One region of the Xanthomonas hortorum pv. pelargonii genome, then DNA from elsewhere that is predicted to be linked to it. Evidence: predicted binding sites of a transcription regulator. Region 1 holds the regulator's gene; the other holds the start of a gene.
What was found. Region 1 encodes FliA, which starts transcription of late flagellar genes. Its sites were predicted from a motif close to TAAAGTTTNNCNNNCNNNGGCCGATAA; they were not measured.

Region 1 (4,806 bases):
CGGTAGTGCATAGACGGCTTCGCCGGCCTGCACCAGCAGGGTCGGCAGGATCGCCAGGGTCAGCGGCACGCGGATCATGAAGCGGCTGCCGCGGCCCAGTTCCGACTGGATCTGGATCTGCCCGCTGAGTTCGCGGATGCGCGATTGCACCACGTCCATGCCCACGCCACGGCCGGAGATGTCGGTGACCTCGGCCTTGGTCGAAAAGCCCGGCATGAAGATCAGATGCAGGCACTCGTCGGTGCTCAGACGGGCAGCGGCTTCGGCGTCGATCAGGCCTTTATTGCGGGCGATTTCGCGCAGGCGCTCGGGGTCGATGCCGGCGCCGTCGTCCTGAATTTCGATACTGACGTAGTCGCCTTCCTGCTGTGCGGACAGGCGCACATGACCACTGCGCGGTTTGCCGGTGGCTTCGCGCAGGGCAGGGGATTCGATGCCGTGGTCGATCGCGTTGCGCACCAGATGCACCAGCGGATCGGCCAGGGCTTCGACCAGATTACGGTCCAGTTCTGTCTCGGCGCCGATCAGTTCCAGCTCCACTTCCTTGGACAAGGTGCGCGCCACATCGCGGGCCACCTTGGGGAAGCGCGAGAACACCTTGCTGACCGGCTGCATGCGGGTGCGCATGACCGCGGTCTGCAGGCGGGCAGTGGCGATATCCAGCACGCTGACCGCGCGATCGAGTTCTTCGTCGCGCAGGCGGGTGCGCAGGGTCTTGAGACGATTGCGCGAGAGCACCAGTTCGCCGATCAGGTTGACGATGGCGTCCAGGCGCTTGGTGTCCACGCGCACGGTCTGTTCGGCTTCGGCACCCTTGGCGGCGGCTTTGGGCGCGGCCTTGGCGCCGGGCGCCGGTACGTGGCCGTCGTCATGGGCAGGTGTGGCCACCGCAGCCAATGCGGCCTTGGGCGCGGCCTTGACCGCCGGCGGGCCGCTCTTGGCATCGAACTGCGCGATCAGCGAGGCCGGCGCATGCGGCACGGTTTCGCCCGAGCCCATCGCATCGAGCATCGCCTGCAGATAATCCAGCGACTGCTGCGCGGCATCGAAGTGATGCGCCTGCAACACCGCCTGGCCGGAGCGCGCCATGCCGAGGGTTTCTTCAGCGGCGTGGCACAGCTCCACCATGGGCTTGATCGCCAGAAAGCCGGCGCCGCCCTTGAGCGTGTGGAAACCGCGGAACACCGCGTTGAGCTGGTCGGCTTCGTCCGGTGCCTGTTCCAGCGCGACCAGCTGTTCGCCGAGGCGATCCAGGATTTCCTGGGCCTCGACGATGAAATCGGCAGCAATATCGTCTGGAACAGCACTCATGGTTACAACCCCAATCCGGACAGCAGGTCATCGGCGTCGTCCTGCGACACCGCGTGACGGTCCAGGCCCTTGACTGCAGGACCGGCAAGACCGCCGTCGTCTTTCTTCGGCTCGGTGCTCTTTGGCGGCAGGCCGAGTGCGCCGAAGCCTTCGTGCACGCGCCGCACGATGCCGGCCACGCGCCGGATGATCTGCCCGCTCAGGTCCTGGTAGCTTTGCGCCAGCGACAGTTCGGTCAGGTTGTGGCGCATCTTGTCCATCAGCGCGCCCTGGTCCTGATTCAGACCACCGTCGCGCAGCTGGTTGGCCAGCTCACGGCATTCTTCGACCAGATCCAGCGTGCGATGGCTGGCCTTTTCGGTCATTTCCACCACGTGGTCCAGGCGCGAACACGCATCGTCCAGTTCGCCGGCTTCTTCGGGCACGGTGGGCAGTTCGCCCAGCGCCTGACCGAGTTCGCGTGCGAGCCGGCTCAGGCCCTGCATCATCGGACGGGTGCGCAAGGCGGCGAGGTGGTCGACCTCGCGCTTCCAGGCGGCTTCGTCACCGCTTTCCAGTGCATCGAGCGCGCCTTGCAGGCGGTCGATCAAGGCAGCGCGTTCGGCATTGGTTTCCACGGTGGCGTTCATCAGGCGGTCGCCGCCAGACGTTCGAACACCTTGCCCAGCTTTTCTTCCAGCGTCTGCGCGGTGAACGGCTTGATGATGTAGCCATTCACGCCGCACTGGGCGGCTTCGATGATCTGCTCGCGCTTTGCTTCGGCGGTCACCATCATCACCGGCAGGTGCTTGAGCTTGGCGTCGGCGCGGATGTTGCGCAGCAGGTCGATGCCGGTCATGCCGGGCATGTTCCAGTCGGTGACCACGAAATCGAACGGGCCGGCCCGCAATGCAGCCAGTGCGCTGTTGCCGTCTTCGGCCTCTGCGGTATTGGTGAAGCCAAGATCGCCCAACAGATTCTTGACGATACGTCGCATCGTCGAGAAGTCGTCCACGATCAAAATCCGCATGTTCTTGTTCACATCAAGCTCCTAACACTAAAAAATACGCGAAAAAATCATTCGTCAATTTCGACACCGGCATCGGCCAGTTCGAAGACCTTGAGGCGGCCGCGCAGACGCACCACGGCCTGGCCGTGGATCTGGCAGACGCGCGATTCGCTGACACCGAGCACGGCGCCGATTTCCTTCAGGTTCAATTCCTGTTCGTAGTACAGCGACAGCACCAGCTGCTCGCGCTCGGGCAACTGGCCGATGGCCTTGCCCAGCTCGCGGCCGAACTCGCCACGCTCCATCATCTGCTGCGGGTTGGGGCCACCCTTGGCGGTGGTGTCCAGCTCGCCGTGATCTTCGATCCGCGACTCCAGGCTCAGCACCTGGCCGCGGGCGGCGTCTTCCATCAGACGCAGGTAATCGGGCAACGGCATTTCCATCGCGGCAGCCACTTCGGTGGCGGCGGCGGCGCGGCCGGTGTTCTGTTCGATCTTGCGCACGGCGGCGGCAGCGTCGCGGGCACGGCGGTGGACTGAACGCGGCACCCAGTCGCCTCTGCGAATCTCGTCGATCATCGAGCCGCGGATACGGATCGAGGCATAGGTTTCGAACGAGGCGCCCTGCTCGGAGTCGTAACTGCGCGAGGCTTCGATCAGGCCGATCATGCCGGCCTGGATCAGGTCGTCCACTTCCACGCTCGCCGGCAGGCGCGCGGCCAGATGGTGGGCGATGCGGCGCACCAGATCGGCGTGTTGGGTGACGATGTCGTTGGCGTTGTTGCGTTGCACTGCACGGTACTGCGCGGTGGCCGTCGTTGCGGTTGCGGTAGCGGTGCTCATGCGGCGACCCCCCGTTGGATGATGCGTTCGACAAAGAACTCGACGTTGCCGCGTGGCACGGTGGGGGCCTGCCAGCGCGAGGTACGCCGCGCGATTTCTGCGATGGCCAGCGCCGAGGGGCTGGCGGGGTAGGCCTTGATGACCGGTTGCTGGCGCTGTACCGACAAACGCAACCAGTCGTCCTGGGGCACGTGGCCGAGGTAGTTCAGCGACACGTCGCCGAGGAATTTTTCGCAGACCCGCGACAGCTTGTCGTACAGCAGGCGGCCTTCGTTGGGGTCGCGCACCATGTTGGCGATGATCTGCAAACGGTCCACGCCGCGTTCGCGCGAGAGCACCTTGATCAGCGCGTAGGCGTCGGTGATCGAGGCCGGTTCGTCGCAGACCACCACCACGGTGTCCTGGGCGGCCTGGCAGAAGGTCAGCACGCTGTCGGTAATGCCGGCGGCGGTGTCGATGACCATCACGTCCAGGTCGCGTTCCAGTTCGGAGAACACGTTGACCAGGCCGATGTGCTGGGCCGGAGCCATTTCGGCCATGTGGCGGCGACCGGAGGCGGCCGGGACCACCAACACGCCACCGGGGCCTTCGATGATCACTTCGTCCAGCGTGCAGCGGCCGGCGATCAGGTCGGCCAGGGTGTACTTGGGCGAGAGTCCCAAGACCACGTCCAGGTTGGCCAGGCCAAGGTCGGCGTCCAGCAGCAGGGTGCGCTTGCCCATCTCGGCAAGGGCCACGGCCAGGTTGGCGGAGATGTTGGTTTTACCCACGCCGCCCTTGCCACCGGTCACGGCAATGGTGCGCACCGGGCCCAGGGGCTCGGGACGGGTCGCCGTCAGGGGGAAGGCGTTGGTCAGCTTGGCGTATTCACGCGACTGCATGGTTGTGCTCCGGAGTACAGGGCTTATCGGCAGCGCGCCGCAAATCTTCAAGGCGAAGAACGAGACTGGCGGCATTGGCGCGGTGCAGGTCGTCGGGGACCCGCTGTCCGTCAGTCACCCAGGTGATGGGCATTTGGTGGTCGACCACCACCGACAAGGCGCTGCCGAAGCGGCCGGTCTCGTCGAGTTTGGTCAGCACCACGCCTTGGGGTTTGGCGTGGGCGAAGCGGCGTACGACCTCGTCGAGGTCGGAAAAATGGGCGTTGGCCGGCAGCACCAGCAGCGAGGTGACCTGGTGCGCGGCGCGCAGCCAGTTCAGCTGTGCGGCCAGGGCGCGGTCGCGCTGGCCCATGCCAGCGGTGTCGATCAACACCAGCTTGTAGTCGCGCAGGCGCTCGAGCAGTTCCAGCAGGCTCTCGGCGCTGTCGGCCTCGTGCACCGCGATGCCGAGCTGACGGCCGTAGCTGTGCAGCTGCTCGCGGCCGCCGACGCGCTGGGTGTCGGTGGTGACCAGGGCCACGTCGCGCGGGGCGTGCTGGGCGGCGAAGCGCTGGGCGAGCTTGGCGATGGTGGTGGTCTTGCCGGCACCGGTCGGGCCGACCAGGGCGATCACGCCGCCGCGTTCCAGCGGGTCGATCGGAGCCACCGGCAGACGCTTGGACAGCAGGCCCAGCATCAGCCCGCGGCCGCGGTGCAATTCGGTATCGGCCGGGATCTGCAGGGCCACATCGCGGATCAGACCGGCATCGAAGCCGTAGTCGTCCATCAGCTCCAGGGCCTGCGC
Region 2 (4,806 bases), 1.1 Mb from region 1:
CGAAGGCGGCCGCCTGGTTGCCGTTGGCGGTTCCTGGTACTACCTGTTGGCGGGCATCGGCCTGTTCCTGGCTGGCGTCTTGCTGGCGCTGGGCAAGCGTGCCGGCCTGTGGCTGTTTGGCGCCACGCTGGCGGCCACCATCGCGTGGGCGCTGTGGGAAGTGGGCCTGGATGGCTGGGGCCTGGTCCCGCGGCTGGCCATGATGTCGGTGCTCGGCCTGGTGCTGCTGCCGTTCTGGGGTGTGGCGCGTCGGCGCATGCAGCCGCTGTCGGGTGTTGGCTATGTGCTGGTGACCGGCGTGCTGCCGATCCTGGGCGCAGCGCTGATCCTGTGGCCGTTGCTGGTACCGCGCAATGTCGAACTGGCCGATGCCTCCAAGCTGCCGGCCGAGAACGCAACGCCGTTCAGCCGCGCCAACGTGCCCAGCCCGGACGGCAACGTCGCGGCCAACCACGATGCCAGCAACTGGACGTCGTACGCCGGCTCCAACCTGTCCAACCACTACACTCCGGGCGCGCAGATCACCCCGGAAAACGCCAAGCAGCTCAAGGTGGCCTGGGAATTCCATACCGGCGATCTGAAGCCGGCCGGCTCCAAGCTGGGCTACGCCTTCCAGAACACTCCGCTCAAGGTCGGCGAGCTGCTCTACATCTGCACCCCGACCCAGAAGGTGATCGCGGTGGAAGCGGCCAACGGCAAGGAGCGCTGGCGCTTCGACCCGCAGACCAATCCGAAGGCGATGGCCGGCGTTGCCGCCACCACCTGTCGCGGCGTGTCGTATTACCAGGCGCCGCAAGGCACCGCCGAGTGCCCGACGCGGATCTTCTGGCCGATGGTCGATGGCCGCCTCGGCGCGCTGGACGCGCAGACCGGCAAGCTGTGCACCAGCTTCGGCAACAACGGCTTTGTCGATCTCAATGCCGGCACCGGCAACACCAAGCCCGGCTTCGTCGGCCCGACCTCGCCGCCAGTGGTGATGCGCGGTGTGGTGATCCAGCCCACCGGCCAGGTGCGCGACGGCCAGGAAGGCGATGCGCCCTCGGGCGTGGTGCGTGGCTTCGATGCGCTCACCGGCCAGCTGCGTTGGGCCTGGGACCTGGGCAACCCGGCGATCACCGCCGAGCCGCCGGCCGGCCAGACCTACACCCGCTCGACCCCGAACGTGTGGTCGCTGATGTCCGCCGACGACGAGCTGGGCCTGGTCTATCTGCCCACCGGCAATGCCTCGGGCGATTTCTTCGGCAAGGGCCGCACGCCGCAGGATGAGGAATACACCGCCTCCCTGGTCGCCGTGGACGCGGCCACCGGCAAGGAGCGTTGGCACTTCCGCACCGTCAACCACGACCTGTGGGATTACGACATCGGCCCGCAGCCGAATCTGGTCGATTGGCCGGTCGCTGGCGGCGGTACCCGTCCTGCGGTGATCCAGGCCACCAAGTCCGGCCAGGTGTTCGTGCTGGACCGCGCCACCGGCGAGCCGATCATGCCGGTCAAGCAGATCGCCGTGCCGCAAGGGACCGATCACGGCGATTTTACCGCTGCCACGCAGCCGATCTCGCCGGGCATGCCCAATACCGTGGGCGCGCCGAGCCGCGAATACGAAACCATCATCGAATCCGATGCCTGGGGCATGACTCCGTTCGACCAGCTGGCCTGCCGTATCCAGTTCAAGCAGCTGCGCTACGAAGGCATGTTCACCCCGCCCACCCTGCAAGGCTCGCTGGCGTTCACCGGCAACCACGGCGGCATCAACTGGGGCGGCGTCTCGGTCGATCTGCAGCGCGGCATCATGGTGATGAACAGCAATCGCCTGCCGTACACCTTGCAGGTCTATACCCGCGAGAAAATGAACGAGCTAGGCGTGGTCTCGGTGTTCGACGGCAAGAGCAAGACGCCCGGCTACATGGCGCAGAAGGGCCTGGCCTACGGCGCCCGCAAGGAGCCGTGGATGTCGCCGCTCAACACGCCGTGCGTGGCACCGCCGTGGGGCTACATCTCCGGCGTGGATTTGCGCACGCAGCAGGTACTCTGGCGCCGTCCGCTGGGCACCGGCTACGACCAGGGTCCGATGGGCATCCCGTCCAAGACCAAGTTCGAGATCGGCACGCCCAACAACAGCGGCTCGCTGGCCACCGCCGGTGGCGTGACCTTCATCGGCGCGACCCTGGACGACTTCATGCGCGGCTTCGACACCCGCACCGGCAAGCAGGTCTGGGAGACCCGCGTGCCGGCCGGCCCGCAGGCTGCCCCGCTGAGCTACACCATCGACGGCAAGCAGTACATCGTGGCCGCCGTGGGTGGACACGACCGCATGGAAACCAAGTCCGGCGACAGCGTCATCGCCTGGGCATTGCCGGACGATGCGCAGGCCACGCCGGCCAAGTAATCGGCCGATACTGCGTTAGTGAGCGCAACAGATTGAACCGACCGTCGCGAGACGGTCGGTTTTTTGTGGGGAATGGGAAGTGTAAATCGTAAGAGCGGTTGCAAGTGTCGCGGCTGATGGGAGGTATGCGCGCGCTTCTCAAACGCCTACCGCAGAGGAGATTCCAGCGTGAAATCGGCCAACGATATTTCACCCAAAATTTACATTTGAAAACTCAGATACCGACGCCGCACAACCATTCCATCACGTACCAAACCGCACTGAAACCGCTTCCAAATCAATCACATCGGCGATTTCGTCCGCTTAGCGCCCACATTCCGACGAACGGCAATTTCACGCCGTCATGATTCGGGCTCAGCCGCCGATACCTCCATTGCAGCGTATTTCCTGCCGGACGCAGCCCCATCCCAGATCACCTAGTCGGACCCAGCCTATGTTGCCTTCACACGATGCCACCGCTGTCCCCCGCCCATCTGCCGGCAGGAGCCTTGCGCGTGCCACCGGAATGGCCTGGCTTCCCGCCGCTGCGCACATCGGGCTGCTGGTACTGCTGACGCTCTACGCCGCCACGTTGGTGCCCGGTAGTTTTTGGAGCGGGCTGGGACGGATGTTGCCGGCACTGCTGGTGTTGGGCATCGCCAGTGCAGGGCTGTGGTGGTGGTCGCGCCGTCGCACCAGCGCACAGTTGCAGCAGGCAATCGGCGTGGTCGCTGCGATGGGCGATGAGCGCTTCCAGCGCGTGGAGCTGCGCAATGCCTCCGGCGAGCTTGCGCCGTTGCTGCATGCGCTGCAGGCGACCCAGGACAAGCTGGCCATCCGCATCGACGTGATGGAACAAGGCCTGCGCCATGGCCAGTTCGTGATCAAGGCGCTGGACGATCTGGACACCATGATCCGCATCGCCGACGACGACGGCCAGGTGCTGTTCGCCAATCGCAAATTGCTCGCAATGCTCAAGCTGATCGAGCCGGATGTGCAGAGCTTCCGCCCCAGCTTCCATGCCGAAGGCTTCGTCGGCGGCAGCATCGGCGACATCTATCCCGACAGCCAGGCGGCGATCGACCGCATGCGCGCATTGACCGCTTCCAAAGCGGTGCGCGCGCCGTTCTTCGGCCGCCAGATCGACTTCGTCTACAGCCCGATCATCGCCAGCGACGGCACCAGGCTGGGCACCATCGCGCAGTGGATGGACGTCACCGCGCAGGTCAACGCAGAGCAGGCGTTGATCCAGGTCATCGATGCCGCCGCCGTCGGCGATTTCAGCCGGCGCATGCAAATGGACGGCATGGACGGTGTACTGCTGTCGCTGGCCCAGGGCATCAACCGCATCTACGACTCGGTGGAAACTCATCTGGCCGCGTTGGCACGCGTGATCGGCGCAATGGCCGAAGGCGACCTCACCCAGCGCGTGGAGGGCGATGCGCACGGCATCTTTGCGCGCCTGCGCGACGATACCAACCAGACCGTACTGCGTCTGACCGAGATCATTGGCGGCATCCAGATTGCCTCCGACACCATCCGCCGGGCCGCGGTGGAAATCGCCGCCGGCAATACCGACCTGTCCGAGCGCACCGAGCAACAGGCCGCCAATCTGGAAGAAACCGCCAGCTCCATGGAAGAACTCACCTCCACCGTGAAGCAGAATGCGGAAAGCGCGCTGCAGGCCAATCGCCTGGTGGTGGGCACCGGCGAAGTCGCGCAGAGCGGCGGCAAGGTGATGGACGATGTGGTGTCCACGATGAGCCAGATCAGCACCGCCTCGCGCAAGATCGGCGAGATCATCGGCGTCATCGACGGCATCGCCTTCCAGACCAATATCCTGGCGCTCAACGCCGCAGTGGAAGCCGCACGCGCGGGCGAACAAGGCCGTGGTTTCGCCGTGGTCGCCTCGGAAGTGCGCGCGTTGGCGCGGCGCTCGGCCGATGCGGCCAAGGAGATCAAGACGCTGATCGCCGACTCCACCGACAAGGTCGAACTGGGCTCGGGCCTGGTGCACCGCGCCGGCGCGACCATGCGCGAAATCGTCGGCTCGGTGAAACACGTCACCGACATCATGAGCGAGATCACCGCCGCCAGCGCCGAGCAATCCAGCGGCATCGAACAGGTCAACCGCACCGTCGCGCAATTGGACGAAGTCACCCAACGCAACGCCGCGCTGGTGGAAGAAGCCACCGCCGCTGCACGCAGCCTGGAAGAACAGGCAGTGGAGCTGGCCGATGCGGTGTCGATCTTCCGCCTGCAGCCTGCCCACAGCGGCAACGCAAACGTAGTGCGTGCAAGTTTTGGAAACGCGGCGGCGTAAGCGGCCGTCACGGAATCACCGTAGGAGCGCACCTGGGCGCGATGGGCGTTATCGGTAACGCCCATCGCGCCCAGGTGCGCTCCTACGACAAGCAAATGTGCCGGTCCGCAGTTCCAGA

Region 2: NDY25_RS16865 (methyl-accepting chemotaxis protein) is a predicted target of FliA. The motif match lies at 2,728-2,754, and genes of this name have one in related genera.

Annotation. Positions count from the first base shown of each region.
Region 1 is NZ_CP098604.1:5,003,072-5,007,877, forward strand. It holds gene NDY25_RS21330 (chemotaxis protein CheA) at 1-1,311, opposite strand, end outside; gene NDY25_RS21335 (protein phosphatase CheZ) at 1,314-1,940, opposite strand; gene cheY (chemotaxis response regulator CheY) at 1,940-2,332, opposite strand; gene NDY25_RS21345 (RNA polymerase sigma factor FliA) at 2,368-3,141, opposite strand; gene NDY25_RS21350 (MinD/ParA family protein) at 3,138-4,022, opposite strand; gene flhF (flagellar biosynthesis GTPase FlhF) at 4,009-4,806, opposite strand, start outside.
Region 2 is NZ_CP098604.1:3,899,724-3,904,529, reverse strand. It holds gene NDY25_RS16870 (glucose/quinate/shikimate family membrane-bound PQQ-dependent dehydrogenase) at 1-2,386, shown strand, start outside; gene NDY25_RS16865 (methyl-accepting chemotaxis protein) at 2,820-4,688, shown strand.